4 regions of the Pantoea trifolii genome follow, and region 1 is predicted to be linked to each of the others. Evidence: predicted binding sites of a transcription regulator. Region 1 holds the regulator's gene; each other region holds the start of a gene.
What was found. The regulator CRP, encoded in region 1, controls carbon source genes, mostly activating them, when cyclic AMP is high. The targets are predictions, from matches to a motif close to ATGTGANNNNNNTCACAT.
Positions count from the first base shown of each region.

Region 2: NQH49_RS13700 (NupC/NupG family nucleoside CNT transporter) is a predicted target of CRP. The motif match lies at 2,156-2,173, and genes of this name have one in related genera.
Region 3: udp (uridine phosphorylase) is a predicted target of CRP. The motif match lies at 3,075-3,092, and genes of this name have one in related genera.
Region 4: mlc (sugar metabolism global transcriptional regulator Mlc) is a predicted target of CRP. The motif match lies at 1,733-1,750, and genes of this name have one in related genera.

Region 1 is NZ_JANIET010000001.1:3,837,576-3,845,285, reverse strand. It holds gene NQH49_RS17930 (putative adenosine monophosphate-protein transferase Fic) at 1-392, shown strand, start outside; gene NQH49_RS17925 (aminodeoxychorismate synthase component II) at 434-1,009, shown strand; gene argD (bifunctional acetylornithine/succinyldiaminopimelate transaminase) at 1,097-2,317, shown strand; gene NQH49_RS17915 (YccS/YhfK family putative transporter) at 2,314-4,392, opposite strand; gene crp (cAMP-activated global transcriptional regulator CRP) at 4,451-5,083, opposite strand; gene NQH49_RS17905 (OsmC family protein) at 5,388-5,792, shown strand; gene NQH49_RS17900 (phosphoribulokinase) at 5,844-6,713, opposite strand; gene NQH49_RS17895 (YheU family protein) at 6,775-6,993, opposite strand; gene NQH49_RS17890 (hydrolase) at 6,996-7,710, opposite strand, start outside.
Region 2 is NZ_JANIET010000001.1:2,945,522-2,953,231, reverse strand. It holds gene NQH49_RS13705 (LLM class flavin-dependent oxidoreductase) at 1-708, opposite strand, end outside; gene NQH49_RS13700 (NupC/NupG family nucleoside CNT transporter) at 901-2,091, opposite strand; gene NQH49_RS13695 (Nramp family divalent metal transporter) at 2,461-3,702, shown strand; gene NQH49_RS13690 (DUF2502 domain-containing protein) at 3,748-4,104, opposite strand; gene mgrA (L-glyceraldehyde 3-phosphate reductase) at 4,264-5,253, opposite strand; gene NQH49_RS13680 (alpha-keto acid decarboxylase family protein) at 5,468-7,120, shown strand; gene glk (glucokinase) at 7,281-7,710, shown strand, end outside.
Region 3 is NZ_JANIET010000001.1:235,667-243,376, forward strand. It holds gene metE (5-methyltetrahydropteroyltriglutamate--homocysteine S-methyltransferase) at 1-2,023, shown strand, start outside; gene NQH49_RS01055 (dienelactone hydrolase family protein) at 2,065-2,901, opposite strand; gene udp (uridine phosphorylase) at 3,204-3,965, shown strand; gene NQH49_RS01065 (tetratricopeptide repeat protein) at 4,065-5,336, shown strand; gene rmuC (DNA recombination protein RmuC) at 5,405-6,916, shown strand; gene ubiE (bifunctional demethylmenaquinone methyltransferase/2-methoxy-6-polyprenyl-1,4-benzoquinol methylase UbiE) at 6,992-7,710, shown strand, end outside.
Region 4 is NZ_JANIET010000001.1:2,092,566-2,100,275, reverse strand. It holds gene NQH49_RS09765 (multidrug efflux MFS transporter YnfM/SxtP(Kp)) at 1-712, opposite strand, end outside; gene NQH49_RS09760 (LysR family transcriptional regulator) at 807-1,703, shown strand; gene mlc (sugar metabolism global transcriptional regulator Mlc) at 1,838-3,055, shown strand; gene bioD (dethiobiotin synthase) at 3,161-3,862, shown strand; gene NQH49_RS09745 (nucleobase:cation symporter-2 family protein) at 4,042-5,415, shown strand; gene osmV (osmoprotectant ABC transporter ATP-binding protein OsmV) at 5,560-6,696, opposite strand; gene osmW (osmoprotectant ABC transporter permease OsmW) at 6,696-7,343, opposite strand; gene NQH49_RS09730 (glycine betaine ABC transporter substrate-binding protein) at 7,353-7,710, opposite strand, start outside.

The DNA.
Region 1 (7,710 bases):
AGGATCTCTACAGCTGGGCAGGAGAATTGCGCACCATCGATATCTGGCGCGATGAAACGCCGTATTGTCATTGCGAATATATCGAGAAAGAAGGCAATACGCTGATGCAGGCGCTGGAGGAAGAGCGCGGCCTGGCTGACCTTGAGCAGGAAGCGTTCGTGGCGCGTATCGCACATTATTACTGTGAGATCTTCGTGCTGCATCCGTTCCGCGCCGGCAATGGCCGCGCGCAGCGCATCTTCTTCGAACAGTTGGCACTGCATGCCGGTTATCAGCTTTCCTGGGAAACGCTCGAACGCGATGCGTGGCGCGCTGCGATCTCGGCGGGCGTCGCCGGCGATCTGGCACCGCTTACCGCGCAGTTTGCGAAAGTGGTGAGCCCGGCGAACTAAAATAGGTAGAATAGCGCCGCTTTTACTGGCCTGAGGGCGCTATGCTGCTGCTAATCGATAACTACGACTCCTTCACCTGGAATCTCTACCAGTACTTTTGCGAACTGGGCGCGGAGGTGCGCGTGGTGCGTAACGACGCCATTACGCTGGATGAGATGCAAGCGCTGCCGCTGACGCATCTGGTGATTTCGCCGGGTCCGTGTACGCCGGATCAGTCTGGCATCTCGCTCGCGGCGATTCGCCATTTCGCCGGGCACGTGCCGATCCTCGGCGTTTGCCTTGGGCATCAGGCGATTGCACAAGCCTATGGCGCGCAGGTGGTGCGCGCGCGCCAGGTGATGCATGGCAAAACCTCCCTGATCCAGCACACCAACCAAGGTGTGTTTCGCGATCTGAATAATCCGCTGACCGTGACGCGCTATCACTCATTGATTGTGGCGCGCGATACGCTGCCCGCTGAGTTTGAAGTCACCGCGTGGACCCTGCGCGACGGCCAGCCGGATGAGATCATGGGTTTCCGCCATCGCACTTTGCCGCTGGAAGGCGTGCAGTTCCATCCGGAAAGCATCCTCAGTGAGCAAGGGCATCAGCTGCTGGCTAATTTCCTCAACGCGTAACTTATGTTTGCCTTCGTGTGATTTTTTATGCATATTTTGTGATTATATTTTCACATCAGCTCAACAAATAACCCGATGAGGTCGTCAATGGCAGCGGAAAAACTAGCGGTAACCCGGGAAACGTTCGATAACGTTATTTTGCCTGTTTATGCACCTGCGCAGTTTGTGCCGGTAAAAGGTAAAGGCAGCCGAGTGTGGGATCAGCAGGGCAAGGAGTATATCGATTTCTCTGGCGGCATCGCGGTGACTGCATTGGGCCATTGTCATCCGGCGCTGGTGGAAACGCTGAAAACCCAGGGCGAAACCTTGTGGCACACCAGCAACGTGTTCACCAACGAACCAGCGCTGCGTCTGGCGAGTAAATTGATTGCCGCGACCTTTGCCGATCGGGTGTTTTTCGGTAACTCCGGTGCGGAAGCCAACGAAGCAGCATTCAAGCTGGCGCGTTATTACGCCTGCAAAAAACACAGCCCGTTCAAAAGCAAAATTATCGCCTTCCATAACGCCTTCCACGGCCGCACGCTGTTCACCGTGTCGGTTGGCGGCCAGCCGAAATACTCCGATGGCTTCGGTCCAAAACCGGCGGATATCGTGCATGTGCCGTTCAACGATCTCAATGCGGTAAAAGCGGTGATTGATGATCACACCTGCGCCATCGTGGTCGAGCCGATTCAGGGCGAAGGCGGCGTAATGCCGGCCACGCCAGAGTTTATGCAAGGTCTGCGCGCGCTGTGCGATGAACACAATGCGCTGCTGGTGCTGGATGAAGTGCAGAGCGGTATGGGACGTAGCGGCAAACTGTTTGCGTATGAGCATTACGGTATCAAGCCCGATATTATTACCAGCGCGAAAGCGCTGGGCGGCGGTTTCCCGGTGAGCGCGATGTTGACTACCAACGAAATCGCCTCGGTGATGGCGCCGGGCGTTCACGGTACCACTTACGGCGGCAATCCGCTGGCCTGTGCCATCGCTGAAACGGCGCTGGATATCATCAACACGCCAGAAGTACTGGAAGGCGTTGAAGCACGTCGTCAGCAGTTCGTTGAAGCGCTGCAAGCCATCGACAGCAAATTCGCTATCTTCAGCGAGATTCGTGGCAAAGGGCTGCTGATTGGTGCCGCGCTGAAGCCGCAGTTCGCCAGCAAAGCGCGTGACATCCTCAACGCTTCTGCAGCGGAAGGGCTGATGATTCTCACCGCCGGTACCGACGTGATCCGTTTTGTGCCGTCGCTGGTGATTGAACCTACCGATATCGCCGAAGGCATGACGCGTTTCGCCAGCGCGATTGAAAAGGTGCTGGCCGCTTAATCCGCTTTCGGACGTAACACCTTGAGCCAGCGGCCATGATGCGGTCGCTGGCTCCACGCCAGCGAAGAGATGGTGTGCATCACGTTGAGGTGCTGCAAAATCCGCTTCACATGCTGTTCGACAATCGTCACCGGCCCTTCATTGAGATTCTCCGGTGCTTCCAGAATATTGCTGTCGTTGCCCGGCCCATCATACGCCAGTCGCTGCTGACAACGCTGCAGCGCGATTTCACAGGATTGCAGATAACGTTCCGCCAGCTTGGCCGTCAACATGGTGTGCTCACGCGCCAGAATCGTCATGGCGTTAATATGCTCGACGATGAACTGACTGTGCGTAACCCACATGCGCATATCTTTCAGGTATTGCAGATTAAAGCCTGGTTCGCTCGATGCCTGGTTCAATGAGTTGAACAGCGCGTTGTGCGCCTGATTAACCTTCATGCGCTGATAAGCCAGTTTCTCCGGCGACTGTTCCGGGCCTAACAGCATTCGCAGCGCTTCCTGATAGGCTTCCAGCGCATCGTGCGCGTTCTTGCGCAGCAGTCCGCTTTGCCACTGCGGCCACAGCCAAATCATCCCGGCGAAGGCAATCAAACAGCCCATCAAGGTATCCATCATGCGCGGCAGCAGAAACTGTGCGCCGTTGAGCGACAGCAGCTGCAGCGAATACACCGCCGTGACGGTGAAGCCAATCATCGACCAGCCGTAATATTTCCGCGTGATCAGATAACTCGCCAGCGTGATCCCTAGCATAAACAGCAGCGTGATCGATTCCGGCACCGCCAGCTGGAGCGACGCGGCGGCGATCAGCAATCCGGCAAAAGTGCCCAGCGCACGGTGCTGGATGCGCACGCGCGTCGCGCTGTAACCGTTCTGGCTGACGAACATGATGGTCATCAGAATCCAGTAAGGTTTGGGAATGTTGAAGAACAGCGCCAGCGCGCTGCCAAACATCAGCATCACGGCAAAGCGTGCCGCGGTGCGTAACGCGGTGGATTTGAATGACAGATAACTGCGCAGCGCGGGTAACAGCGGCAAACGGCGCTGGCGATCGGCCATCAGGTCACGCGTGTAGAGCGGCTTCTGCGTACGCAACACGCGGGCGATGCGGCTGAAGTGATACAGGCAGAAGTTGCCGACCGGGTTATCCGGATGCTGGCGCGCAATTTTCTCCAACGCGCCGAGCTGTTTCTCCATATGAAAACGGTCTGGCAGCTGATGGTAGAGAATTGCATCCGCCAGCACGCGCAGTCGCGCCGAGATGATTTTGGCGTTCCAGCGAATCACCGCTTCGGCGTGGCTCTCTTCAACCAGCTTCTGCACCTCTTCCGGCTGATGCAAACTCACCGAGATGTGTTCCTGTAAATCCAGCGCCACCTGGAAAGCGCGCGTCAGGCGTTTGTGGCTGTTATCGCGACTGGCCGACAGCATATGCATTTGCTGGTAGCAGGTGGTGATGAGATCGACCGCCTTTTGCTGACGTGCCAGCAACGGTGGCAGCGCTTTTTCCGGATCGGTCAGCTGCGTCAGTAAGGTGTATTTGGCATCGCAGTAATCCGCCAGCTCGCGGAACAGCAGGCTGAGCGACTCGCGCATCGGCTGCTCTTTCCACAGCCAGAACCAGAACCAGTTGAATAAGCCGTACCATAGCGTGCCGCCAATGTAGAGCAGCGGCGGCACCCACATCGGCATGCGTCCAACCAGGCTGAGCGTGAAAATAGCGGCAATCAAAGTCGCGGGCAGCAATCGTGCATGCAGCGGGCCGATTTCGCCGGTCACGCCAATCAGCAGCGGCAACGCCAGCAAAATCAGCGGCAGCGGAACCTGATAAGCGGTGAGGATTTGCATCAGGAAACTGCCGGTGGCAAACAGCGAACCCCCCACAATCAGGCGTTTGAAGAAGCGTTTGTGCGGCGTATCCAGACCCGCCATGTTGCAGCAGGCCGGCACTAATGAGAACAGCAGACCTTTTTGCAGATCGCCAAACAGCCAGCCGAGAGCCACAGGCAGGCACAGCACCAGCGTTTGCCGCAGCGCGTAGTTAACTTCGGGATGATAGATGATTCGACGCCACATCAGCTCATCGCAAATAGAAACGGCGCGATGTTGCCATCACGCCGTGGGTGAGAAGAAATTAGCGGGTGCCGTAAACGACGATGGTTTTACCGTGTGCGGAGATCAGGTTCTGATCTTCCAGCATTTTCAGGATACGACCCACGGTTTCGCGTGAGCAGCCCACGATCTGACCAATCTCCTGACGGGTGATTTTGATTTGCATCCCGTCTGGGTGAGTCATCGCATCTGGTTGTTTGGCCAGATTTAGCAGCGTTTGCGCGATACGTCCGGTGACATCGAGGAAGGCAAGGTTGCCCACTTTCTCAGATGTGACTTGCAGACGACGCGCCATTTGCGACGAAAGTCGCATTAAAATATCCGGGTTTACCTGAATCAGCTGACGGAATTTTTTGTATGAAATTTCAGCCACTTCGCAGGCAGACTTCGCACGTACCCAGGCACTACGTTCCTGGCCTTCTTCGAAAAGACCGAGTTCGCCGATGAAATCTCCCTGATTGAGGTAGGAGAGAATCATCTCTTTGCCTTCTTCATCTTTAATCAGTACCGCTACGGAACCTTTTACGATGTAGTACAGCGTTTCCGCTTTCTCACCCTGATGGATGAGCGTGCTTTTGGATGGATATTTGTGAATATGGCAATGGGACAGGAACCATTCGAGTGTAGGGTCTGTTTGCGGTTTGCCGAGAACCATTCGCTATTATCCTCTGTTGTAATCGTGCCCAAAACACAGGGGGCATTTTTCCCTGTCAGGCGGTTTAATCGTCGAGCGTTTCCAGTAAAGGAAAAATTATTCCGGGTGGACTCTTAAGCTACGCTTTTGATTCTTCCGGCCTTCGTCTGTGATGACGAAAATATTTTCAGCACTGTTTGTAGCACAGCTTTTGCGAGCTGTCTTGTGTTGTCTCGCTTCAGCACAAGGGGGATTACTCTGGATTGCTGTTTGTCAGGTGAAAGCGTACTCTGGCGGCAAAACCGCCGCTTCAGGAGAGAGAATAATGCAGGCACGAGTGAAATGGGTGGAAGGTCTTACCTTTCTCGGAGAATCCTCATCTGGCCATCAGGTATTAATGGACGGTAATTCCGGTGACAAAGCGCCAAGTCCAATGGAGATGGTGCTGATGGCCGCAGGCGGCTGTAGCGCCATTGATGTGGTTTCGATCCTGCAAAAAGGGCGCAGCGATGTGGCCGATTGCGAAGTGAAACTCACCTCAGAACGCCGTGAAGAAGCGCCACGCATTTTTACCACTATCAACCTGCATTTTATTGTCAGCGGCAAAGCATTGAGCGATAAAGCGGTTGCGCGCGCGGTTGATCTGTCGGCGGAAAAATATTGCTCGGTGGCGATCATGCTGGGTAAAGGCGTGGAAATTACCCACAGCTATGAGGTTGTCGAGTTGTAATCGGTCGAAGGGGAGGCATTCATGCCTCCCTTTTCACCGCCCGCACCAAACCTATTCAATCCGCTTCCCTTCAATCAGTCGCTGTACCAGCGGCAGCATAATCAGCTCCATCGCCAATCCCATTTTGCCGCCCGGCACCACCAGCGTATTGATGTGGGAAATAAACGATCCCTGAATCATCGCCAGCAGATAGGGGAACGCGATGCCTTCCAGGCCACGGAAATGAATCACCACGAAGCTTTCGTCGAGCGAGGGAATTTCGCGGGCGGCAAACGGGTTTGAGGTATCAACGGTCGGCACGCGCTGGAAGTTAATGTGGGTGCGCGAGAACTGCGGCGTGATGAAGTTAATGTAATCCTCCATCGAACGTACCACCGAATCCATTACTGCTTCGCGTGAATGGCCGCGCTCGCCGGTGTCACGCACTAGCTTCTGAATCCACTCAAGGTTAACAATCGGCACCACGCCAACCAGCAGATCGACATGCTCCGCCACATTTTGCTGCTGCGTGACCACGCCGCCGTGCAAGCCTTCATAAAACAGCACATCGGTGTTTTCTGGTAGCGGCTGCCACGGCGTGAAAGTGCCCGGTACCTGATTCCACGGCACCGCTTCATCGTAGGTGTGCAGATATTTGCGTGATTCGCCGAGGCCGGTTTGACCGTAATGTTTGAACGTCTGCTCCAGTAGACCGAAATCATTGGCTTCCGGGCCGAAGTAGCTGATGTGGCGACCGAGATCGCGTGCTTTGCGGATCGCCATGTCCATTTCCGGACGCGTGAAGCGATGGAAACTGTCGCCCTCGAGTTCCGCCGCATGCAGGTTCAGCTGCTGGAAAATCTTACGGAAGGCGAGGCTGGTGGTGGTGGTTCCGGCGCCGCTGGAACCGGTGACGGCAATAATTGGATGCCTGGCTGACATAACAGAGCTCCCTGTGAAGTCCGGCGATGAGCATTGTTACCACGAATTGCCGCGGGGTGCATCAGCCGCGAAATTCACCCTTCGGCATAATATTGATCGATTCATGCAGTTCCGACCACACCAGCACCACGTCGCCGCGCTCCAGCTGGCGGCGCACGTCGGCGACTTTTTGCAGCAAACTGCGTTCCTGCTCGCCGTAATCGGTGCCTTCGCGTAACACGAAGGTTTCAATCAGATTTTCCAGCGTCTCCGCTTCGAGTTGTTGCCAGGGAATAATCACTATTACACATCCAGATAAGTTGAGAGCCAGTCGGGCACGCGCTGTTCCAGCCACATTTTCGGTTTAAGCAAGGTGCCGCCGACAAAGCCGACGTGGCCACCTTGCTGCGTCAGCTGATACTGAATGGAGGCTGACAGCTGGTCAGGTTGCGGGATCACGGCATCAGTCATAAAGGGATCATCTTGCGCATGAATGATCAGCAGCGGTTTACGCACGCCAGTGAGCAGCGGCATCGCGCTGGCTTGTTGATAATAGTCGCTGGCGTCAATAAAACCGTGCGCACGTGCCGTTATGGCATCATCGAATTCGCGTAAGCGGCGGAAAGCGCGTAACTGGCTGAGATCGACCGGCAGCGTGCCGGGCCAGGCGTGCAGTTTGCGCGTAGCGTTCTTTTTTAGCCGCGTCAGCAAATAGTGCTGATAGAAGCGCGAAAAGCCAACATCCAATTTGCCGCTGCACGGTTCCAGTGCCAGTGGCGCTGAGATGGCGATGCCGGCATCAATCGGCACATCGTGACCTTGCTGACCCAGCAGGCAAGCGAGCATGTTGCCGCCCAGCGAAACGCCGACTGCAGCGGTCGGCACGCTGCCCCATTCACGCTGCAGCCAGTTAAGGAAGTAGGTGGCATCTTCGGTTTCACCGGAGTGATAGATGCGCTTCAAGCGATTAGGCTCGCCGCTGCAGCCGCGAAAGTGCATCACCACCGCCAGCCAGCCG
Region 2 (7,710 bases), 890 kb from region 1:
TTCTTTCTCCGTTTTGCCAAGAATCGGGCGGAACGAAATGTTGAAGTTGATTTCGCGCCCCTGTCTGGCAGCAGCAGCGCGCACGTTGCGTACCGTCTCCTCAGCACCTTTCAGCGGTTCGCCCCACAGCGCAAACACATCGGCATGCCGTGCAGCGACATCAATCGCTTCCTGCGACGATCCGCCAAAATAGATAGGCAGTTTTTTCTGCAACGGTTTGATGGCCGAAAACGCCTGTTCGACCTGATAAAAAGGACCTTGATGATCGTACGGCTGCGCAGATTCGAGGCTCTGCTTCAACACGGTGAGAAACTCATTGCTGCGCGCATAACGCTCGGCTTTGTTGAGGAAGTCACCGTCGCGGCGCTGCTCGGCATCGCTACCGCCGCTAATAATGTGCACCGCTAAACGGCCGTCGGTGAGGTGATCAAGGGAAGCCAGTTTGCGCGCCGCTAATGTCGGCGAGACAAAGCCGGGGCGATGCGCCAGCAAAAATTTCAGCGTTGAGGTGTGCGCCGCCGCGTGCGCGGTCACCAGAAAGCCATCCGGCTGATCCGACCAATAGCCCACCAGAATGCGATCAAAACCAGCGTCTTCATGCGCACGCGCAAAACGTGCAATGTACTCTTTATCGAACAGCGGGCCGCTAGCCGGGATAATCTCGGAGGCGAGGCGGTGGCCAATCATGCCAAGGAATTGAATGCTCATGCGGTTCTCCTGAAGTGACGTCATGGAGAAAAACTACGGGCGCAGGCGGTATGAACGGAAATTCAATATTGTGCAAAGGTTTTGCGTTTCACGGTGAAGCGGGTGATGGCGGGGGAAAAGCCGGGGCGAGGCGGGATAGAACCGATTGAAATAAATAAGAAGAGAAGGGCGAGCCGTAGCTCGCCCCTTTGATCAGAAGGCCAACACCAGGCCGGCGATAGCGGCTGACAGCACGCTCACCAGCGTTGAACCGTACAGCAGTTTCAGACCAAAGCGTGAAACCACGTTACCTTGCTCTTCGTGCAGACCTTTAATCGCGCCCGCCACAATCCCGATAGAAGAGAAGTTAGCAAAGGAGACGAGGAACACCGAGAGAATGCCTTCCGAGTGCGGTGACAGCTGACCAGCGATTTTCTGCAGATCCATCATCGCCACGAATTCGTTGGAAACCAGTTTGGTTGCCATGATGCTGCCCACTTGCAGCGCTTCGTGTGAAGGAACGCCCATCACCCACGCAAATGGATAGAACACATAACCCAGCACGCCCTGGAAGCTGATGCCGAAAATCAGATCGAACAGCGCGTTCAGACCGGTGATTAAGGCGATAAAACCAATCAGCATCGCAGCGACGATCATCGCTACTTTAAAACCGGCGAGGATGTATTCGCCCAGCATTTCGAAGAAGCTCTGGCCTTTATGCAGATCCTGCAATTGCAGATCTTCTTCACTATCGACGCGGTACGGGTTAATCAGCGACAGCACGATAAAGGTGCTAAACATGTTCAATACCAGCGCGGCCACTACATATTTTGGCTGCAGCATGGTCATGTAGGCGCCGACAATTGACATGGAAACCGTCGACATGGCGGTCGCTGCCATGGTGTACATGCGGCGCTGTGACATTTTGCCGAGGATATCTTTATAGGCGATAAAGTTTTCTGACTGTCCCAAAATCAGAGAGCTTACGGCGTTGAAAGATTCCAGTTTGCCCATACCGTTTACTTTTGACAGTACGGTACCAATACCGCGAATCACCCAAGGTAAGATGCGGAAGTGCTGCAAAATACCAATCAACGCAGAGATAAAGATGATTGGGCAAAGCACGTTGAGGAAGAAGAAGGCGAGACCTTTTTCACTCATATTGCCAAACACGAAGTTGGTGCCTTCGGCGGCATATTTGAGCAGATGATCAAAGAACCCAGCGAAGCCCTGCACGAAGCCGAGACCGATGGAGGAGTTCAGGAAGAACCACGCCAACAACAATTCGATCACCAGAAGCTGTACGATAAAACGAAGACGGATGCTTTTACGATCGTTGCTGACCAGCAAGGCCAGCACCGCTACCACCACTAGTGCTAAAATAAAATGCAAAACATGGGACATGTCGGCTCCAAATTTGAGGAGGGTTGTATTTTGTTGCGTATTCTATGTAACGCGTTACTTAAAAACGAGATCAAAACCACATTATAAGTATTCGCTATCGCGATTTTTCTCAGATAAGTCTGGCCGCTCACAACCCCATTACAAATCCATCACAAGAAATATCCACAAAAACATTGTCTATAAAATGACCCAAGAGTAGAGTCATTTGCGTTGCGAGTATTTTTGGCAAGAACGGGCTTTACCGCAATGTATAGCAATGGCTATACTTCATAGCACCATCTATTAATACAATAACTATAACCACATTTCATCTGCCTTGAATGCCCCTTAAGCTGGTCGGGTCAACAAGTGTTAAGACAGGGTAAAACTATGCTAGAAAGCCGCACCGCTGAGCGCGCCGCTCGCGGAGCCAGAAAGATTAAACTCGCGCTGCTGGGTCCCGCTTTTATTGCGGCGATTGGCTATATCGATCCCGGCAACTTCGCGACCAACATTCAGGCCGGTGCCGCCTACGGCTACAAGCTGTTGTGGGTGGTGGTGTGGGCCAACGTTATGGCGATGCTGATCCAGCTGATGTCCGCCAAGCTCGGCATTGCCACCGGCAAAAATCTTGCAGAACACATCCGCGATCGCTTTCCGCGTCCGGCGGTGTGGTTCTATTGGGTGCAGGCGGAAATCATCGCCATGGCCACCGATCTCGCTGAATTTATCGGCGCGGCGCTCGGCTTCAAGCTGTTACTCGGCATTTCGCTGCTGCAGGGCGCGGTGTTAACCGGTATCGCAACTTACCTGATTCTGATGCTGCAAAGTCGCGGCCAAAAGCCACTGGAATTGGTGATTGGCGGCCTGCTGCTGTTTGTGGCGGCGGCGTATATCGTGGAGCTGTTTTTCTCCCAGCCGAAAGTCAGTGAGCTGGTGGTTGGCATGGCGCTGCCATCGTTGCCGACGTCGGACGCGGTCTTCCTCGCCGCTGGCGTGTTAGGTGCCACCATTATGCCGCACGTCATTTATCTGCACTCGGCGCTGACGCAGCACGGTAATAAAGGCAGCAAGGCGCAACGCTACAGCTCAACCAAACTGGATGTGGCGATTGCCATGACTATCGCTGGCTTTGTGAATCTGGCGATGATGGCAACCGCTGCTGCGGCATTTCACTTTAGCGGCCACTCCAGCATCGTCGATCTCGATCAGGCTTACTTAACGCTGCAACCGTTGTTGGGCGAAGCGGCGGCGATTGTGTTTGGTTTGAGTTTGGTGGCTGCCGGTCTCTCTTCAACCGTGGTCGGCACGCTGGCGGGACAAGTGGTGATGCAGGGCTTTATTCGTTTCCACATTCCGCTGTGGTTCCGCCGCACTATCACCATGTTGCCCTCATTTATTGTCATCTGGGCGGGCTGGGATCCCACGCGCATTCTGGTAATGAGCCAGGTGTTGCTGAGTTTCGGTATTGCGCTGGCGCTAATTCCGCTGTTGTCCTTCACCGGCAACCGCGAATTGATGGGTGATGAGATGGTGAACTCGCGCCTGATGCAGAATGCTGGACGGCTGATTGTGGTGCTGGTCATCGCCCTCAATCTCTACTTGCTGGTCGGCGAAGCGCTTGGTTGGTAACAGCGCTACAAAAGAAAAATCCCGCTTATTAGCGGGATTTTTTGTTTAGTGATGATGGTGATCGCGGTGATCACGACGATCATCATGGCGATGATCGTGACGCCAATGGTCACGACGTTCACGTTCATGCCAGCGACGTTCGCGCTCACGTTCATAGGCGCGATGGCGCTTCCACTCTTCATGACGCCACCAGCGATGCTCATCGTAACGATAACGATCGTTCCACCAGCGCGGTTCACGCCAGTGACCGCCGTCCCAGTAATTGCCGTGACGATCGCGATCGCCGAGATGCAGCGTAACGCCCGGACCCAAATTGATGGTGGCGCTGTCGGCTTGTGCTGTGCTGATAGCCAACGGGGATAAAGTTGCCAGCAAGGCGGCAAACAAAATGGCACGTTTCATAACTTCTCCTTTTCAGTAGCTTATCACTGCCACCGTTGCGCTAGTTTGCCACATCGGACCAGGTAAGCCTTGAGAATCAGTCTGAAAACGCTAAGGGAAATCTGAAATGAGAATTTTCTGCTGCGGAAAATCCCCGACACATGCCGGGCGGGTAAACGTTTACACTAAGATATTGTGGATGGTGTCGATCTCGTCCTGGCTCAGCACCGGCTGGCTCAACATCTCAACCGCATCATCAATTTGCGCAGTTTTGCTGGCGCCAATCAGCACCGAAGTAACACGCGCATCGCGCAACACCCAGCTCAGCGCCATCTGCGCCAGTTTCTGGCCGCGCTGTTGGGCAATCGCCTGCAGCTGGCGCACTTTTTCCATCTTCTCTTGCGTTAACTGGTTTTCATTCAGGAACTTACTGCCGCTGGCGATGCGCGAATCTTGCGGAATGCCCTGCAAATAGCGGTCGGTTAACACGCCACCCGCCAGCGGCGAGAAGGCGATACAACCGACGCCGTTATCGCCCAGCACATCCAGCAAACCCTGCTCTGGCGTACGTTCAAACATTGAATAACGCGGCTGGTGGATTAGGCATGGCGTGCCGAGGTCGCGCAGAATCGCAATCGCTTCGGCGGCTTTGTCTGCCGGATAGTTAGAGATAGCGGCATACAGCGCTTTGCCCTGACGTACCACCTGATCCAGCGCGCGCATGGTCTCTTCCAGCGGCGTTTCGGGATCGGGACGATGGTGATAGAAGATATCAACGTACTCAAGTCCCATGCGCTTCAGGCTTTGATCGAGGCTGGAAATCAGATACTTACGTGAACCCCAATCGCCGTATGGGCCGTCCCACATGGTGTAACCGGCTTTGGTTGAGATCACCAGCTCATCGCGCAGCCCCTGAAAATCCTCGCGCAGAATGCGACCAAAGTTAGATTCAGCCGATCCCGGCGGTGGGCCGTAATTATTGGCGAGATCGAAATGGGTGATGCCGCGATCAAAGGCGTGGCGCAGCAGTTCACGGCTGTTATCAACGCGTGTACTGTCGCCAAAGTTATGCCACAAACCCAGCGAAATCGCCGGTAACTTCAAGCCGCTACGGCCACTGCGACGGTATTGCATCTGTTGATAACGTTCGGGATGGGGAAAAGCACTCATGCAGCGTTCCTGTCTCAGTAGGGGAGAAAGTGACATCAGCATAGCAGTGTATGCGTTTACACTAAGGCGAAACGCGCCGAAGATCGCAACTTACAGAATTATCTATCGTCGTAACGAATGCTTGCCACAAATCAGCATCACACGATGGTGAATATCTCGCCAATTCAGCCACATCGCTAATACTCCTGATTATCCCCTTAACAAGGAGCTGTCGATGAAAACCCCCAACGTTGGCGATTATTTACTGCACCGATTACAGCAAAGCGGCATCCGACATCTGTTCGGCGTGCCGGGCGATTACAACCTGCAATTCCTCGACAGTGTAATTGCGCATCCCGAAATTGCCTGGGTTGGCTGCGCCAATGAATTGAATGCGGCCTATGCGGCAGATGGCTATGGGCGCTGCAACGGCGCGGCGGCACTGCTGACCACGTTTGGCGTCGGCGAGCTTAGCGCGATTAACGGCATCGCCGGCAGCTATGCCGAATATGTACCGGTGATTCATATCGTTGGCGCGCCCGCGAGTCAGGCGCAGCAGCAGGGCGATTGCGTGCACCATTCGCTGGGTGATGGCGATTTTGGTCACTTCCTGCGGATGGCGCAGGAAGTGAGTGTGGCCTCTGCGGTATTGACGGCGGAGAACGCGGTGGCGGAGATCGATCGCGTTATCAGCGAGGCGCTAACGCAACATCGTCCCGGCTATTTATTGCTGGCGGTGGATGTGGCGGCGGCTGAGATTTCGCTGCCAGAGGAAAAAATTACAGCGGCAGACAGACATCAGCAGGTTGCCGCAGCCTTTGCTGATGCGGCAGAGCGCTTGCTGGCACCGGCGCAGCGCGTGGCGCTGTTGGCGGATTTCCTTGCCGCGCGCTGGCAGTTGCAGCCGCAGCTTGAGGCGTTGCGCCAGCTGCGCGCGATTCCTGCCGCCACCTTATTGATGGGCAAAGGCGTGCTCAACGAGCAGCAGCCGGGTTACGTCGGCACTTACGCCGCGCAAGGCAGCAGCGATGCGGTGCGCCAGGCCATCGAAGATACCGACGTCACGCTGTGCGTCGGCGTGCGGTTTACCGATACCTTAACCGCCGGCTTCACGCAAAATCTGCCTGCCGAGCGCGTGATCGATCTGCAGCCGTTTCAGGCCACGGTCGCTGGCGAGGTGTTTGCGCCGTTAAGCATGCAGCAGGCGCTGGCGGCGCTGACGCCCATTTATCAGCGTCACTGCGCGCACTGGCGGCTGGCGGATGCGCCTGAGTGCGAAGAAAGTGAGCAAATTGCTGCGGCGGTAATCAGTCAGCAGGCATTCTGGCAGGCAATGCAGCGCTTCCTGCAGCCGGGTGATATTATCCTCGCCGATCAAGGCACCGCAGCCTTTGGCGCTGCGGCGCTGCGGTTACCGCAGGATGCGCAATTGCTGGTGCAACCGCTGTGGGGATCGATTGGCTATACTTTACCCGCCACCTTTGGTGCGCAAACCGCGCAGCCGGATCGCCGGGTCATCCTGATCATTGGCGATGGCTCCGCGCAGCTGACGATTCAGGAGTTGGGTTCGATGCTTCGCGACGGCCAGCAGCCGATCATTTTCCTGATTAACAATGATGGCTACACGGTTGAGCGCGCGATTCACGGTGCTGAGCAACGTTACAATGATATCGCGCAATGGAACTGGACCGCGCTGCCGCAGGCGCTGAGTCAAGAGTGCGCGGCGCAGAGCTGGCGCGTCAGCGAAACGGTGCAGCTGGACGCGGTGATGGCGCAATTAATGCGGAATCGGCGTCTGTCGCTGGTGGAAGTGGTGATGGACAAACAGGATTTGCCGCCGCTGCTGCGTAAGGTCACCGCCGCACTGCATCAGCGTAATAGTGGCTAAATTTCGGAAAGTTGCCGCTGGGAAGTCGGGCAGGCGATCGGTAGGCTGTGCAGCATCTTTAAATGGATTACGCCCATCGTGCAGGTGGGCGTTGTTGTTTTATTGGCAGGCTTTTATAGTGTCCTGCAATTGTTTATGACCCAAGCGGAGCAGCAGAAGAATGACAACATACGCCCTGGTCGGCGATGTGGGCGGTACCAATGCCCGTCTCGCATTGTGTGAGGTAGAAAACGGTGCTATCTCGCAAGCCCAAACCTTCTCAACATCAGACTACGACAATCTTGAAGCGGTGATTCGTCACTATCTTGATGAGCAAAAACAGGATATTAAGCACGCTTGTATCGCCATTGCCTGTCCGATCACCGGCGATTGGGTAGAGATGACCAACCACGATTGGGCGTTCTCCACCAAAGTGATGAAAGAGCATCTGGCGCTGGAAAGCCTGGAAATCATCAATGATTTCACCGCCGTTTCGATGGCGATTCCGATGCTGAGCGAAAAGGAAGTGATTCAGTTTGGCGGCAAAGCGCCCGTTGAAGGCAAGCCCATCGCGATTTACGGTGCGGGCACCGGCCTCGGCGTCAGCCATT
Region 3 (7,710 bases), 3.6 Mb from region 1:
CCACCAGAACAAAGATGGATCCGTTGATCTCGACACGCTGTTCCGCCTCGGTCGTGGCCGCGCACCAAGCGGTACACCGGCGGCGGCGGCGGAAATGACTAAATGGTTCAACACCAACTATCACTATATGGTGCCGGAATTCACGCAAGGCCAGCAGTTCAAACTGACCTGGACCCAACTGCTGGATGAAGTCGACGAAGCGCTGGCGCTCGGCCACAAGATTAAACCGGTGCTACTCGGCCCGGTGACCTATCTGTGGCTGGGTAAAGTGAAAGGTGTGCCTTTCGATCGCCTTTCATTGCTCAAAGACATTCTTCCGGTTTACCAACAGGTGCTGGCGGAACTGAAAAAACGCGGCATCGAATGGGTACAAATCGACGAACCTGCACTGGCGCTGGAATTGCCGCAGGCGTGGCGCGATGCATACAAACCGGCTTACGACGCGCTGCAGGGTGAAAGCAAACTGCTGCTCACCACCTATTTCGACAGCATCGGCCAGAACCTCGACATGATCAAAGCGCTGCCGGTGCAAGGCTTGCACGTTGACCTGGTGCACGGCAAAGACGACATCCAACAGTTAAACCAGCAGATCCCGGCAGATTGGCTGCTCTCCGTCGGCGTGATCAATGGCCGTAACGTGTGGCGCGCGGATCTCAGCAGCTGGTTTGAACGCTTGCAACCGCTGGTGGGCCAGCGTCAACAATTGTGGATCGGATCATCTTGTTCGCTGCTGCACAGCCCAATCGATCTCAGCGTGGAAACGCGCCTCGATGAAGAAGTGAAAAGCTGGTTCGCCTTTGCCCTGCAGAAGTGTGCGGAGCTTGCACTGCTGAGTCAGGCGCTGAACAACAACGATGCCGCTTCGCTGGTGGAGTGGAGCGCACCGATTCGTGCGCGTGCCAACTCCACGCGTGTGCACAATGCCGCAGTCGGCGAGCGTCTGGCGAAAATCCAGGCCAAAGATGTTGAACGTACCAGCCACTACACCGAACGCGCCAAAGCGCAGCGTAACCGCTTCAACTTGCCAGCGTGGCCGACCACCACCATCGGTTCATTCCCGCAAACTACCGAAATTCGCGGCCTACGTCTCGACTTTAAAAAAGGCAACATTGATGGCGGTAACTACCGCACCGGCATCGCCGAACACATCAAACAGGCGATTGTTGAGCAGGAACGTTTGGGCCTCGATGTGCTGGTGCACGGAGAAGCAGAACGTAACGACATGGTGGAATACTTCGGCGAGAACCTCGACGGCTTCGTGTTCACCCAAAACGGCTGGGTTCAGAGCTACGGTTCACGCTGCGTTAAACCCCCGATCATCATCGGCGACGTGAGCCGTCCACAAGCCATCACCGTTGAGTGGGCGAAGTACGCGCAGTCGCTGACCGACAAGCCGGTGAAAGGCATGCTGACCGGTCCGGTAACGATTCTTTGCTGGTCATTCCCGCGTGAAGATGTGAGCCGTGAAACCATCGCCAAACAGATTGCGCTGGCGCTGCGTGATGAAGTGGAAGATCTGGAAAAAGCCGGGATCGGCATTATTCAGATCGATGAACCGGCACTGCGCGAAGGTCTGCCGCTGCATCAGTCCGATTGGGCCGCGTATTTGACCTGGGCGGTGGATGCATTCCGTCTCAATGCCGCCGTGGCGCAGGATGACACCCAGATTCACACCCACATGTGTTATTGCGAGTTCAATGACATTATGGATTCGATTGCCGCGCTGGATGCGGACGTCATCACCATCGAAACCTCACGTTCCGATATGGATCTGCTGGATACCTTCAAGGAGTTCGACTATCCCAACGAAATCGGTCCGGGCGTGTATGACATTCACTCACCGAACGTGCCGAGCGTGGAGTGGATGGAAGAGTTGCTGCGCAAAGCGGCGCAGAGCATTCCGGAAGCGCGTTTGTGGGTGAATCCAGATTGTGGCCTGAAAACCCGGGGCTGGACGGAAACCCGTCAGGCATTGGCGAATATGGTCAAAGCGGCGCAAAACCTGCGGGGTGAAACGGCTTAGTCGCGGTAAATGAGATGGGGGCGCAGAGGCGCCCCTTTTTATTAGGCGTTCGGCGCCACGCCATGCTGCGCGAACCACGCCAGCATACGTTGCCAGCCATCTTTGGCGGAATCGGCGTGATAACTGGCACGATAATCCGCGTTGAAAGCATGTCCGGCATCCGGATACACCACGATCTCTGCTTTGGCATTGGCGGCGTGCAGCGCCTGACGCATCTTATCAATACTCTCCAGCGGAATGCTCTCATCCTGACCACCGTAGAGGCCAAGCACTGGCGCGTTCAGATCTACCGCGATATCAATCGGATGCTTCTGCTGCTTCAGCGTCTTCTCACCGTCTATACGGCCATACCATGCCACCGCCGCGCGCACCTGCGGATTGTGCGCGGCAAACAGCCAGCTAATGCGTCCGCCCCAGCAGAAACCGGTAATCGCCAGACGACGGATATCACCATCGTGGCGCGTGGCCCAGTTGGCCACATGATCGAGATCGGACAACACCTGCGAATCTGGAACTTTGCTCACTAGCTCTTTGAACAGCGTGGGAATATCGTTGTAATCGTTGGGATCGCCTTCACGAAAATAGAGTTCGGGCGCGATCGCCAGATAACCTTCCAGCGCCAGACGGCGGCAGACATCGCGGATATGCTCGTGCACGCCGAAAATCTCCTGCACCACCAACACCACCGGCAAGGTGCCTTGATACTCTTTTGGTCGGGCATAATAAGCAGGCAGATTTTCGCCCTGGCTCGGAACCGAGGTCTCGCCAGCATGAATGGCGTCGCTGCTGGTAATAATGGTGCTGCTTGCGGTGGGCTGAACGGCCGGTGCAAAGCCGCCGGGTGCCGTTTTTTGTGCCATATTGTCTTCGGTTTTCATTGTTCTCTCCGTGCTAGCAAATGCGCAATCACGTAACTATAGCCTGGCGAAGTAAAGCAAGGCTGGCGTAAGGTGCAGAGGGATTTTTTTCACGTGTGCTGCTTCTCTATTAACATTGCCACCAACACTTACACAGCACCGCTTGTAGCAATTCAGAATTGCACAGCGCTAATGTGTGATACAAATCACATAATGTTTTTCTGATAATGTAATTTTCATTATCGATGGTGAATTGAGTCACATATTTATGCCGCCTGCTGACGTAGAGTGGCGCGCACATCCCCAATTATCAGGAGTCTGTTATGGCCCAGTCTGACGTTTTCCACCTTGGCATCACCAAAGCTGATTTGAAAGGAGCCACGTTGGCCATCGTGCCTGGCGATCCTGAGCGCGTGAAGAAAATCGCCGCGCTGATGGACAATCCACAGCATCTGGCTTCACACCGTGAATTCACTACCTATCTGGCCGAAGTGGATGGCAAACCGGTTGTGGTGTGCTCCACCGGTATCGGCGGACCTTCAACGTCGATTGCGGTTGAAGAGCTGGCCCAGCTTGGCGTGCGCACTTTCCTGCGCGTTGGCACCACCGGCGCTATCCAGCCGCATATTAATGTGGGCGATGTGCTGGTCACCACCGCATCGGTGCGTCTCGACGGCGCCAGCCTGCACTTTGCGCCGATGGAATTCCCGGCCGTAGCTGATTTCACCTGCACCACCGCGCTGGTGGCAGCCGCAGAGGCGTGCGGTGCGAAAACCCACATCGGTATTACCGCCTCCTCTGACACCTTCTATCCTGGTCAGGAACGGTACGATACCTTCTCCGGCCGCGTGGTAAATCGCTTCCAGGGTTCAATGGAAGAGTGGCAGCAAATGGGCGTCCTTAACTATGAGATGGAATCCGCTACACTGTTAACCATGTGCGCCAGTCAGGGACTGCGTGCCGGCATGGTGGCGGGCGTCATCGTGAACCGTACGCAAAAAGAGATCCCGGATGCCGCGACCATGAAACAGACCGAAAGTGATGCGGTGAAAATTGTGGTTGAAGCCGCGCGTCGCTTAATTTAGTGCGCCAGTCAGGGATGAATTCGAGACCAGGCTTATAAGGATTCCAGCTATTTCCTGATTAGAATGCGCGCAATTTCAGCAGCTACTGAGAAATTTCTTATGCGCAAAATGGTTTCTGTCTCACGTCCCAATTTCATGAATAATCCCGCTACTGCACAATCACGCGTTGAAGGTGCAGCAGCGAGATTTCGCCAGGCGATGGCGGTGAATAACTATCCTCTTGCGCGTCAGTGCTGTGAAGAAGTGCTGCGCGTCTTACCCAATCATATGCAGGTGCTGAGCGACTACGCGTTAACCCTGATGCGTGTGGGCGAGCACAAAAAATCCTATAAAATTTACCAGAAGATCTATCAGGCTCCGGCCGCGCAACGCGCGCAGGCGTCGGAAACCTGGCTGGATGGATTAACGGAAGTGTGTGGCTGGCTGAATAAAGAGGATGAGGTGGCGCGTTACGGCCTCGAATCACTGCAGAATTCCGATGTGACCTTCAGCAAAGGGGCGAAAGTAGCATTCCCTTCTGACGCACCACCGCCGATCAACCGCAACAATCCAGCAGAAAATATCATCTCCTTTAGCCTGTATGGCGGCCAGCCACGCTACTGCGAAACCTTGATTAAAAACATCGAAGTAGCGCGCGAGTTCTACCCCGACTGGATCTGCCGCATCTATCTTGACGACAGCGTGCCGCAACACGTCTGGCAGCGCCTGAAGCAGCAAAACACCCAGCTAGTGGATATGTCGCATGAGAAAACCATTTTCCCAACGCTGTGGCGTTTCCTGGTGATGGATGATGCCAGCGTCAAACGCTACATCGTGCGTGACGCGGATTCCTTGCTCTCCGAGCGCGAAGTGGTGGCGGTAGATGCCTGGCTGAACTCGCCGTATTGGTTCCATCATATGCGTGATTACTTCTCGCATACCGAGCTGCTGCTGGCGGGCATGTGGGGCGGCTGCCACGGCGTGTTTCACAATGTTGAACAGCAGATGCGTGACTTCATCGCGCAATATGAAGGCAGCGAACGCTTCACCGATCAGTACTTCCTCAAAGTGGCGCTGTGGCCAACGGTCCGCGAAAGCATATTGAATCATGACGATATCTTCCGCTTCCACCATGCACAACCGTGGCCGGCGCATCAGCCGATTCGCTGGCAAACCGACAGTTTCCACGTCGGCAGCAACGCCGGTTTTGCCAGCATGGCGGGCCAGGTCGAAAACGCTGAGAACGGTTGGCAGCAGGTTGAGATCACCTACGACGGGAAAAGCTGGACTTATCCGGCCAAAATCCACGGCGAAACCGAATGGGTGTTGCCGATGCCCTTCTTCCTGATTGATGCGTGGAAAGCGGGCGATCTGACAGTTAAAGCGCTTTAACATTCTTCTGGACATTCATACAGTACACCTCTACCTTTTCCCTCAGCGAGACGATCCGCGGGGGGATTATGGATCAGCAACTTATCATTAGCGGCGCGCTGGCGCTGGCCGGTTTGGGCATTGGCTGGATCATTGCTCAACTGCGCGCCGGCCATCAGTACGCCAGCTTCACTACCGAGCGACGCCTGCTGGAAGAGGCGCAGCAGCGTCAACAGCAGCAGCTCGAACAGTTACAGCAGCAAATCCAGCAACGCGAACAGGAGATGCGCCAGCTACACGGCGCGCTCAGCGGTGCGCAGGAACGTTTGCAACAGCTTGATTACTGGCGCGGCGAAAGTGAACAGCTCAGTCGTGAGCTGCGCAATCAGCTGGAAGTGAACAGCGCGCAGGAAGCCGAACTGCGTGAAGTGACCATTCGTCTTGAAGAGACACGCTACGGTGCAGAAGAGAAACAGCGACTGCTGACCAACAGCGAACAGCGCCTTAGCGCGCAGTTTGAAAATCTCGCCAACCGCATCTTTGAAAACAGCGGACGGCGCGTCGATGAACAGAACCGTCAAAGTCTGAATAGCCTGATTGGCCCGCTGCGTGAACAGCTGGACGGTTTCCGCCGTCAAGTGACTGATAGCTTTGGCGTGGAAGCGCGTGAGCGTCACACGCTGACCCACGAAATTCGCCAGTTGCAGCAACTCAACGCGCAGATGGCGCAGGAAGCGGTCAATCTTACTAAAGCGCTGAAAGGCGACAACAAAATTCAGGGCAATTGGGGAGAAGTGGTGTTGGCCCGCGTGCTGGAAGCCTCTGGCTTGCGTGAAGGCTATGAATACCAAACGCAGGTCAGCGTGCAGCTGGAACAGCAGGGCAGGATGCAACCGGATGTGATTGTGCGTTTGCCGCAGGGCAAAGATGTGGTGATTGACGCTAAAATGACGCTGGTTGCCTACGAGCGCTACTTCAACGCCGACGATGAAGCCACGCGTGAGCAGGCGATTCAGGAACACGTTAGCGCCATGCGCGGACACATTCGCCTGCTGAGCCGTAAAGATTACCAACAATTGCCCGGTTTACGCTCTCTGGATTATGTGTTGATGTTTATCCCGGTGGAACCGGCGTTTCTGTTGGCGATCGATCGTCAGCCCGAGCTGATCAGCGAAGCGTTACAGCAGAACATCATGCTGGTCAGTCCCACCACATTGCTGGTGGCGCTGCGTACTATCAACAATCTCTGGCGTTATGAGCATCAAAGCCGCAACGCACAGCGCATCGCCGACCGGGCCACGCGGCTGTACGACAAAATGCGGCTGTTTGTCGATGACATGAGCGGCATCGGCCACAATCTCGACAAAGCGCAGCAAAGCTATCATCAGGCGATGAAAAAGCTGTCTGAAGGGCGCGGCAACCTGATCGCGCAAAGTGAAGCTTTCCGTTCGCTTGGCGTGGAGATCAAACGTCCAATTAATCCGCAACTGGTTGAACAAGCGCAGCCGGAAGAGGCAGATGAAGATTGGGCAGACGATCGCACCGAGGATGAAAACGTTGCAGAACCAACAACAGACTCGCTGCGCCGCATCAACGAATAGCACGGTGGTCGCGTGCTCGCGTAGCGCGACTCTGATACACTTCGGCAAGAATTGTTTGTGGAACAGGTAAAACCGATGGCAGATGAATCACAGCAGGAAACTACCCATTTTGGCTTCCAGACCGTCGCGAAAAGCGAAAAGGCCGATAAAGTCGCGGACGTGTTTCACTCCGTTGCGGCAAAATATGACCTGATGAACGATTTGATGTCGTTTGGCATCCATCGTGTCTGGAAGCGTTTTACCATTGACAGCAGCGGCGTGCGCCGCGGTCAACGCGTGTTGGATCTGGCGGGTGGTACCGGCGATCTAACGGCAAAATTCTCACGTCTGGTGGGCGAGACCGGCCAGGTTGTGCTGGCAGACATCAACAGCTCGATGCTGAAAATGGGCCGCGAAAAGCTGCGTAATCTCGGCGTATCGGGCAACGTTAGCTATGTGCAGGCCAACGCCGAAGCGCTGCCATTCCCGGATAACTATTTCGATTGCATCACCATCTCCTTCGGCTTGCGTAACGTGACCGAAAAAGAGAAAGCGCTGGCGTCGATGTTCCGCGTGCTGAAACCGGGTGGACGTCTGCTGGTGCTGGAGTTTTCGAAGCCTCTGCTGGAGCCGCTCAGCAAAGCTTATGATACCTATTCATTCCACATACTGCCGCGTATTGGCCAGCTGGTGGCGCAAGACGCTGAAAGCTATCGCTATCTGGCGGAGTCGATTCGTATGCATCCCGATCAGGAAACCCTGAAAGCGATGATGAACGACGCGGGCTTTGAAAATACCACCTACTTCAACATGAC
Region 4 (7,710 bases), 1.7 Mb from region 1:
GCCAGTGCAGACGGAAGTTGATCAATAAACTGCGCGGTCGCAGCGACGCCGGACGAAAATGTCGGGATGCAGGCAGAATTTTCCAGAACATCAGCGCACCCGCCAACGCGAAGCACCCAATGACGCCCACCGCAACGCGCCAGGAGAAGAAATCGGTCAGTACGCCAGTTAACAATCTTCCACTCATGCCACCAATCGAGTTACCGCTGATATACAGCCCCATGGAAAAGGCGATAACGCGTGGATGAATCTCTTCACTCAGATAGGTCATGCCAACGGCCGCAACGCCGCTCAGCGATAAGCCAATCAGCGCGCGCATCAGCAAAATGCCTTGCCAGCTACTCATGGTAGCGGAAATCAAAGTGCAGATGGCGGCGAGCAACAGTGCGGTAACCATCACCGATTTACGCCCAATGGCATCCGATAGCGGCCCGGTAAATAGCAATCCCAACGCCATTAAGCCGGTAGAGAGCGAGAGAGAAATACTGCTTTGCGCCGGAGAAACGCCAAACTGCTGCGATAGCACCGGCAGAATCGGCTGCACGCAATACAGTAAAGCGAAAGTGGCAAGACCGGCGGAGAACAACGCCAGCGTTACACGCATAAACTGCGGCGATCCGCGTTCAATCCACTCTGAAGGGGTTGCAGTTGAAGCAGGCTTTACGGACAACTCGTCTTCATCGAGTATCACTGCCTGGGAAGAGCGACTCACGGAACATCCTAGTTAGAACCATCATGGGGTTACTGTAGGAAAGGGTTAATAGGTTGTACAATATATTAATAATCTTAAATGAGACGTTTAAAATATGAATGTCGAATTGCGCCATCTACGCTATTTCATTGCCGTCGCTGAAGAGCTGCATTTTGGTCGTGCCGCGCAGCGCCTGAATATTTCACAACCGCCGTTGAGTCAGCAGATTCAGCAGCTGGAACAGGAAATTGGTGCGCAGCTGTTTACCCGCACCAACCGCAGCGTGCAGATCACGCCCGCTGGCGCGCTGTTTTTGCAGGATGCGCGTGCCATTTTGTTACAGGTCGAGCAGGCCGCCCGCCGCGCCGCACGCGTGCATAGCGGGCAGGAGGGCGAGTTGCGTATCGGCTTTACCTCCTCAGCGCCGTTTACCGGTCTGGTTTCTGACGCGCTGTACCAATTCCGCCAGCGTTGGCCAGAAGTGCACATTCAGATGCAGGAGAACAACACGCGGCAGCAACTTGCGCCACTTCATGACGACCGGCTCGATCTCGGTGTGATGCGCAATACGCCGCTGCCCAGCGATCTGCAGCACCGCGTGCTACTGCGGGAGCCGCTATGCGCGGTAGTGCATTGGGCGCATCCGCTGGCCGATGCAGAGTCGATTTCCATTCAGGCATTAGCTAACGAGCCATTTGTATTTTTCGATCCGCAAGGCGGCACCGCGTTGTACGGTGAAATTCTGGCGCTGCTGCATCGTTATCAAATCAAACCGTTTATTACTCAGGAAGTGGGCGAGGCGATGACTATTCTGGGGTTGGTGGCAACCGGTCTTGGCGTGTCAATTCTGCCGGCGTCGTTCCGCCGTGCACGTTTGGCCGATGTGGTGTGGATCCCTTTGCAGGAGAACGACGCGATTTCTGAGGTTTGGCTGGTCTGGTCGGCGACCCGAGAACCGACGGCACAAATGACCAACATGATGTCGCTGATGCTACAAAACGCGGAGAATTGAACCAGTTGGTGAAGCAGGACATAAACTTTATGTGCGATAAATCACATTTCTAATCAAATATTTGACGCTGCTGGTCAATCTGCATCACCATAGCTGCTGTTTATTTAGAAGCGCGAAAATAATGGGAGCAGGGCGTGAATCTGTACAGTCAACCTGGTCATATTGATCAGATAAAACAGACCAACGCAGGTGTGGTTTACCGACTGATTGACCTTTACGGCCCGATTTCGCGTATTGAGCTTTCTAAACGTGCCCAGTTAGCACCCGCCAGCATTACCAAAATCGTGCGTGAAATGCTCGATGCCCATCTGGTACAGGAAACCGAGTTTCAGGAACCCGGCAGTCGCGGTCGTCCAGCGATTGGTTTGATCCTCGATACGCTCGCCTGGCACTATCTCGCCGTACGCATTCAGCCCGGATTCATTACGCTAACGCTGCGCGATCTCAGCAGCCGCGCGCTGCAGGAAGATCGCTTGCCGCTGTACGCCAGCGCCGAAAAACCGCTGCTGCAAACCTTGCTGGATTTGGTAAATGACTTCTTTATTCGTCATCAAAGCAAGCTGGAGCGTTTGACCGCCATCGCCATTACTTTGCCGGGATTGATCAACGCGGCTTCTGGCGTGGTACATCGTATGCCGGGTTACGACGTGCAGGATATGCCGCTGGGAGAAACGCTGGCGCAGCGCACCGGTTTGCCGGTGTTCGTGCAGCATGATATTTCTGCCTGGACGTTAGCCGAATCACTGTTTGGCGCATCCAGCGGCGCACAACATGTCATTCAGATTGTGATCGATGAAACCGTCGGTGCGGGCGTGATCAGCGGCGGACAACTGCTGCATAAAAATGGTCGTACGCTGGTGGAGATTGGTCATACGCAAATCGATCCTTACGGCCAGCAATGTTATTGCGGCAATAATGGCTGTCTGGAAACCGTCGCCAGCATCGGAAGCTTGCTTACTCTCACCGCCCAGCGTTTGCCGTCGCAGCCAGACAGTTTGCTGCATCAGGCACCGCTGACGATTGAGAGCTTATGCGCTGCCGCGCAGCAGGGCGATCGTCTGGCGCGTGATGTGATTGCTGGCGTCGGACATCATATTGGCCGCATGCTGGCGATGATGGTAAACATCTTTAATCCTCAACAAATCCTTATCGGTTCGCCGCTTAATCAGGCCGCCGATGTGCTGTTCCCTGCGGTGAGCAGTACCATTCGTCAGCAGGCGTTGCCCGCTTACAGCAGTGAAATCCAGCTCACACCAACGGCGTTCAGCGATCCCGGTACTTTTGGCGGTGCAGCGCTGATAAAAGACGCGCTCTATAGCGGCCATTTATTGGTAAAACTGTTGCAGGGATAATGACAGCTCGCCTTAAGTTTGTCCTAACGCAATCTGCCTGCGAAAACATTTCCTTAAACTGCCTCCTTCGCACGTTACACATCGCTTTAATGAAGGAGGAGAATGGTGAAAACGCTTTTTGTCACCGGTACCGACACCGCGGTGGGTAAAACCGTGGTATCCCGCGCGTTATTGCAGTGCTTTGCCAAGGCAGATCTCTGCGCCGCAGGTTTCAAACCTGTCGCCAAAAGTGCGCAGCGCACAACCGAAGGCTTACGTAACAAAGACGCACTGCTGTTACAGCAAGTTTCGGGCCTCACTCTCACATATTCCGCCGTCAATCCTATCGCCCTGGAAGAGGACGAAATCAGCACCAGCCCGACGCAGCGCATTGATTATCCGTTACTCACTCGCAGTTTGAACGATTTGCAGCAGCGCGCCGCGCGCGTGGTGGTGGAAGGCACCGGCGGTTGGCGCAGTTTAATGAACGACTTGCAGCCTTTGTCCGATTGGGTGCGGCAGGAGCATTTGCCGGTTGTGTTGGTTGTAGGCATTAAGGAAGGTTGCATCAGCCACGCTTTACTGACCGCCGAGGCCATTGCGCAGGATGGATTGCAACTGGCGGGTTGGGTAGCAAACCGTATTAATCCCGGCCTGGCGCATTACGCTGAAATTATTGATGTTTTGAGCGAGAAGCTAGGTGCACCTTTATTAGGCGAGTTGCCTTACCTGCCGCGTGCAGAGCAGCGGGAACTGAGCGGTTATCTGGATATTTCGCTGCTCGATGACAATATTACGCACGACAACAGTGCAAAGCCTGCGGCCTGATGAAACAAAGTGCCGCAAATTATCAATGGCTGAATCTAATGATTCAGATTCAGCCATCCTTTTTAACGAATTAATTCCTCTATTATTCAATCCTTTACTCCCTGTATTTTATTGCATTCTCTTCTCTGGCGTGATTCATGCATCAGCTGCTCTGATGAATATCTTGCCGGAGCACCTGTATGTCGCAATCAGATGAGAAAGGTTTGTTGTATGGGCTGAATGACCGCATCGGTCCATTGCCTGCATTTTGTGCCGCACTGCAACATGTGCTGGCCAGCGTCGTCGGCATAATTACGCCGCCGCTGATTATTGGTTCCGTTTTGGGATTGCAGGCATGGATCCCTTATCTGATCAGCATGTCGCTGTTGGTTTCCGGTTTGGGTACATTCCTGCAGGCGCGCCGCTTTATGGGCATTGGCGCCGGCATGATCTGCCTGCAGGGCACCAGTTTTGCCTTTCTGGGCGTGATTTTGTCGGGCGGATTGATGGTCAAAGCGCGCGGTGGATCGCCGGAAGAGATCATGGCGATGATCTTTGGCTGCAACCTGGTGGCGGCGATGATTCCGATGCTAATCAGCCGCTGCATCGCGCCATTGCGCAAAGTGTTGACGCCGGTGGTCACCGGTACCGTGATCACATTGATTGGCATCAGCCTGATCAAAGTCAGCATCACCGATTGGGCTGGTGGCCATAACGCCAGCAATTTTGGCGCACCGGGTAATCTGGCGCTCGGCGCCTTGACCCTGCTGGTGATAATCGTCCTTAACCGTTCGCAAAATCGCTGGACGCGGCTGGTTGCCGTGGTTGCTGGCATTGCAGCGGGCTGTATCGCCGCAGCGTTAACCGGTCATCTCACCCTCAAACCAATGGGCGATACGCCGTGGCTGGTTCTGCCAGAACTGTTCCGTTTTGGTTTTGCCTTTGACTGGACCATCTTCATTCCCATCGCCCTGGTATCGGTGATTGCCGTGATTGAAGCGGTGGGCGATCTTACGGCGAACTGCATGTTGTCGCAGCAGCCGATTGAAGGCGAAGCGTTTGAGCGCCGCATGCAGGGCGGTATTTTTGCCGATGGCATCAGCTGTTTGCTCGCCGCCGTATTCTCGGCCTTTCCCAACACCACCTTTGCGCAAAATAACGGCGTCATCCAGATGACCGGCGTCGCCAGCCGTTACGTTGGCATGGTGATCGGCGTGATGTTGGTGCTGCTCGGTATGTTCCCGGCAATTGGCTATATGCTGCAGCAGATTCCACCGCCGGTGTTGGGCGGCGCGACCATTGTGATGTTTGGTAGCGTGGTGGCGGCAGGTATTCGCGTGATGACGCAAACGCCGCTTGGCCGTCGCGAGATGCTGATTGTTGCCGTATCGTTTGGTATCGGTTTGGGTGTGGAAGCAGTGCCTGATGTGCTGAAACAATTTCCCACGCTGATTAGCAACCTGTTTGGTCACGCGGTCACCACCGGTGGGATGCTGGCGATTATTTTGAATGTAGTACTGCCTTCAGAGCGCAGCGAAGCTGTAGCGGCAAAAACGGCTGAGGAATCACGCTAACAAAGCGCACGGAGTCAAATAGCCGAGGGGCATATGGCAGAGGAGTAAAGCATCCCGCGCCAGGGAAGGCGCGGGCTGAGCCTCAGGGATGATTTATGGCGACTTTACGATCTGCCATATGCCCCTCGGCGACTGCTTACGGTTTTATGGATTCAAACGACGGCGCGTACGTCCAGAACTGAGATAATCGGCAATGTAATCCTGCGATATCTCACCGCTATAACGACCTTCCTCATCGACGATCGGCATCCATACCGTGTTGTGCTCATACAACTTCGACAGCACCACGCGCAGGTTCTCTTCTGCTTTGCCGGTCACTTTAAAAGTATGCAGCATCTCTTCGCAGCGGCCCGTGGATCCGCGCGCTTCACGACGCTTCACAAATCCCAGCGGCTTGCCATCTTCATCAACCACCGTCACCGAGCGCATATCGTTATCGTCCATGGAAGCGAAAGCGTCCTGCAATAGCGTTGTGCGCTGCACGGTGATGGTGGGCTGCTGATCGGTGACATCGCCAGCCTGCACCAGCAACAAACGTTTCAGCGTACGGTCCTGACCGACAAAGGAGCCCACAAAGTCGTTCGCCGGTTTGGCTAACAGCTCATCCGGGCTGGCGCACTGCACAATTTTGCCCTGACCAAACACGGCAATGCGGTCGCCGAGCTTCAGCGCTTCATCAATATCATGGCTAACCAGCATCACGGTCTTCTTCAACTGACGCTGCATTTCCAGGAACTCGTTCTGAATCACTTCACGGTTGATCGGATCGACCGCGCCGAAAGGTTCATCCATCAGCAAAACCGGTGGATCAGCGGCCAGTGCGCGAATCACGCCGATACGCTGCTGCTGACCACCGGACATTTCACGCGGATAGCGATGCAGGAACTTGGTCGGATCGAGCGCCACCATGCTCATCAATTCCGTGGCGCGTTCGCGGCAGCGCTTCTTATCCCAGCCCAGCATGCGCGGCACCACGGTAATGTTCTCCTCGATGGTCATGTTCGGGAACAGACCAATCTGCTGGATCACGTAACCAATATTGCGGCGCAGGGTAACGGTATCTTGTCCGCTGGTGTCTTCACCATTGATCAAAATCCTGCCGCTTGAAGAAGGAATCAGGCGGTTAATCATCTTCAGCGTAGTGGTTTTGCCACAACCCGATGGGCCGAGCAGCACACACATTTCCCCGGCAGGCACTTCCAGGCTGACGTTATCCACGGCATTGAGAGACGTGCCGTTCTTTTGCGTAAAGGTTTTCGTCAGGTTTTCCAGTTTTATCATTATCGAATCCCCTTAGGAGTCAGCGCCGACTGCAAACGGTGCAGCAGCCAATCAAGCACAATCGCGAGCAAACAAATCATCAAGGCACCGGCAATCAGCATGCGCACATCGCTGCCGCTGATACCGTCGAGCAGTTGCAGGCCCAAACCGCCTGCACCAATCACGGCGGCAATCGCCATTACGCCAACGTTCATCACCACCGCCGTACGAATACCGCCAAAAATCACCGGCAGCGCCATCGGAATTTCCACCCAGCGCAGACGCTGCCAGAAAGTCATGCCAATCCCACGACCAGCTTCGCGCAGTCCGGGAGACAGATTTTCCAGCGCGGTGTGGGTGTTACGCACAATCGGCAGCAGCGAGTAGAGAAACACCGCAGTAATCGCGGGCAGGGCGCCAATGCCCTGACCGATCATAGAAAACAATGGAATCATCAAACCAAACAACGCAATGGTAGGAATGGTTAACACAATGGTGGCGATGCCGAGCACCGGCGTGGCCAGCCACTTAAAGCGCACAATCAAAATGCCCAGCGGCACGCCAACGATAATGGCGAAACCTACCGCTACCAGCACCAGCCAGGTATGTTGCCAGGTGAGCGACATCAAGGTGTGCCAGTTATTCATGATGTAATGCAAGGTATCCACAGCGCCTCCTTACAGCATGTTCTTAGATTGAAGGAAATCACGCGCCACCTGTTGCGGCGACTGATGATCAATATCGACTCGCTTGTTCATCTCGGTGATCGCTTCGTCGTTAATCAATGCGGAAAGCTGATTAAGCGCCTTATCCAGACCTGGATGACTCTCCAGCACATCCTGACGCACTACCGGCGTGACGTTGTAACTCGGGAAGAAGTGCTTATCATCTTCTAACACTTTGAGTTCAAAACCTTTCACGCGGCCATCGGTTGTATAGATCAAACCCGCGTCAACAAAACCATCGCGAATCGCGTTGTAGACTAAGCCGGGATCCATCTGGCGAATCTGCGGACGATCGAGCGGCATGTTGTAG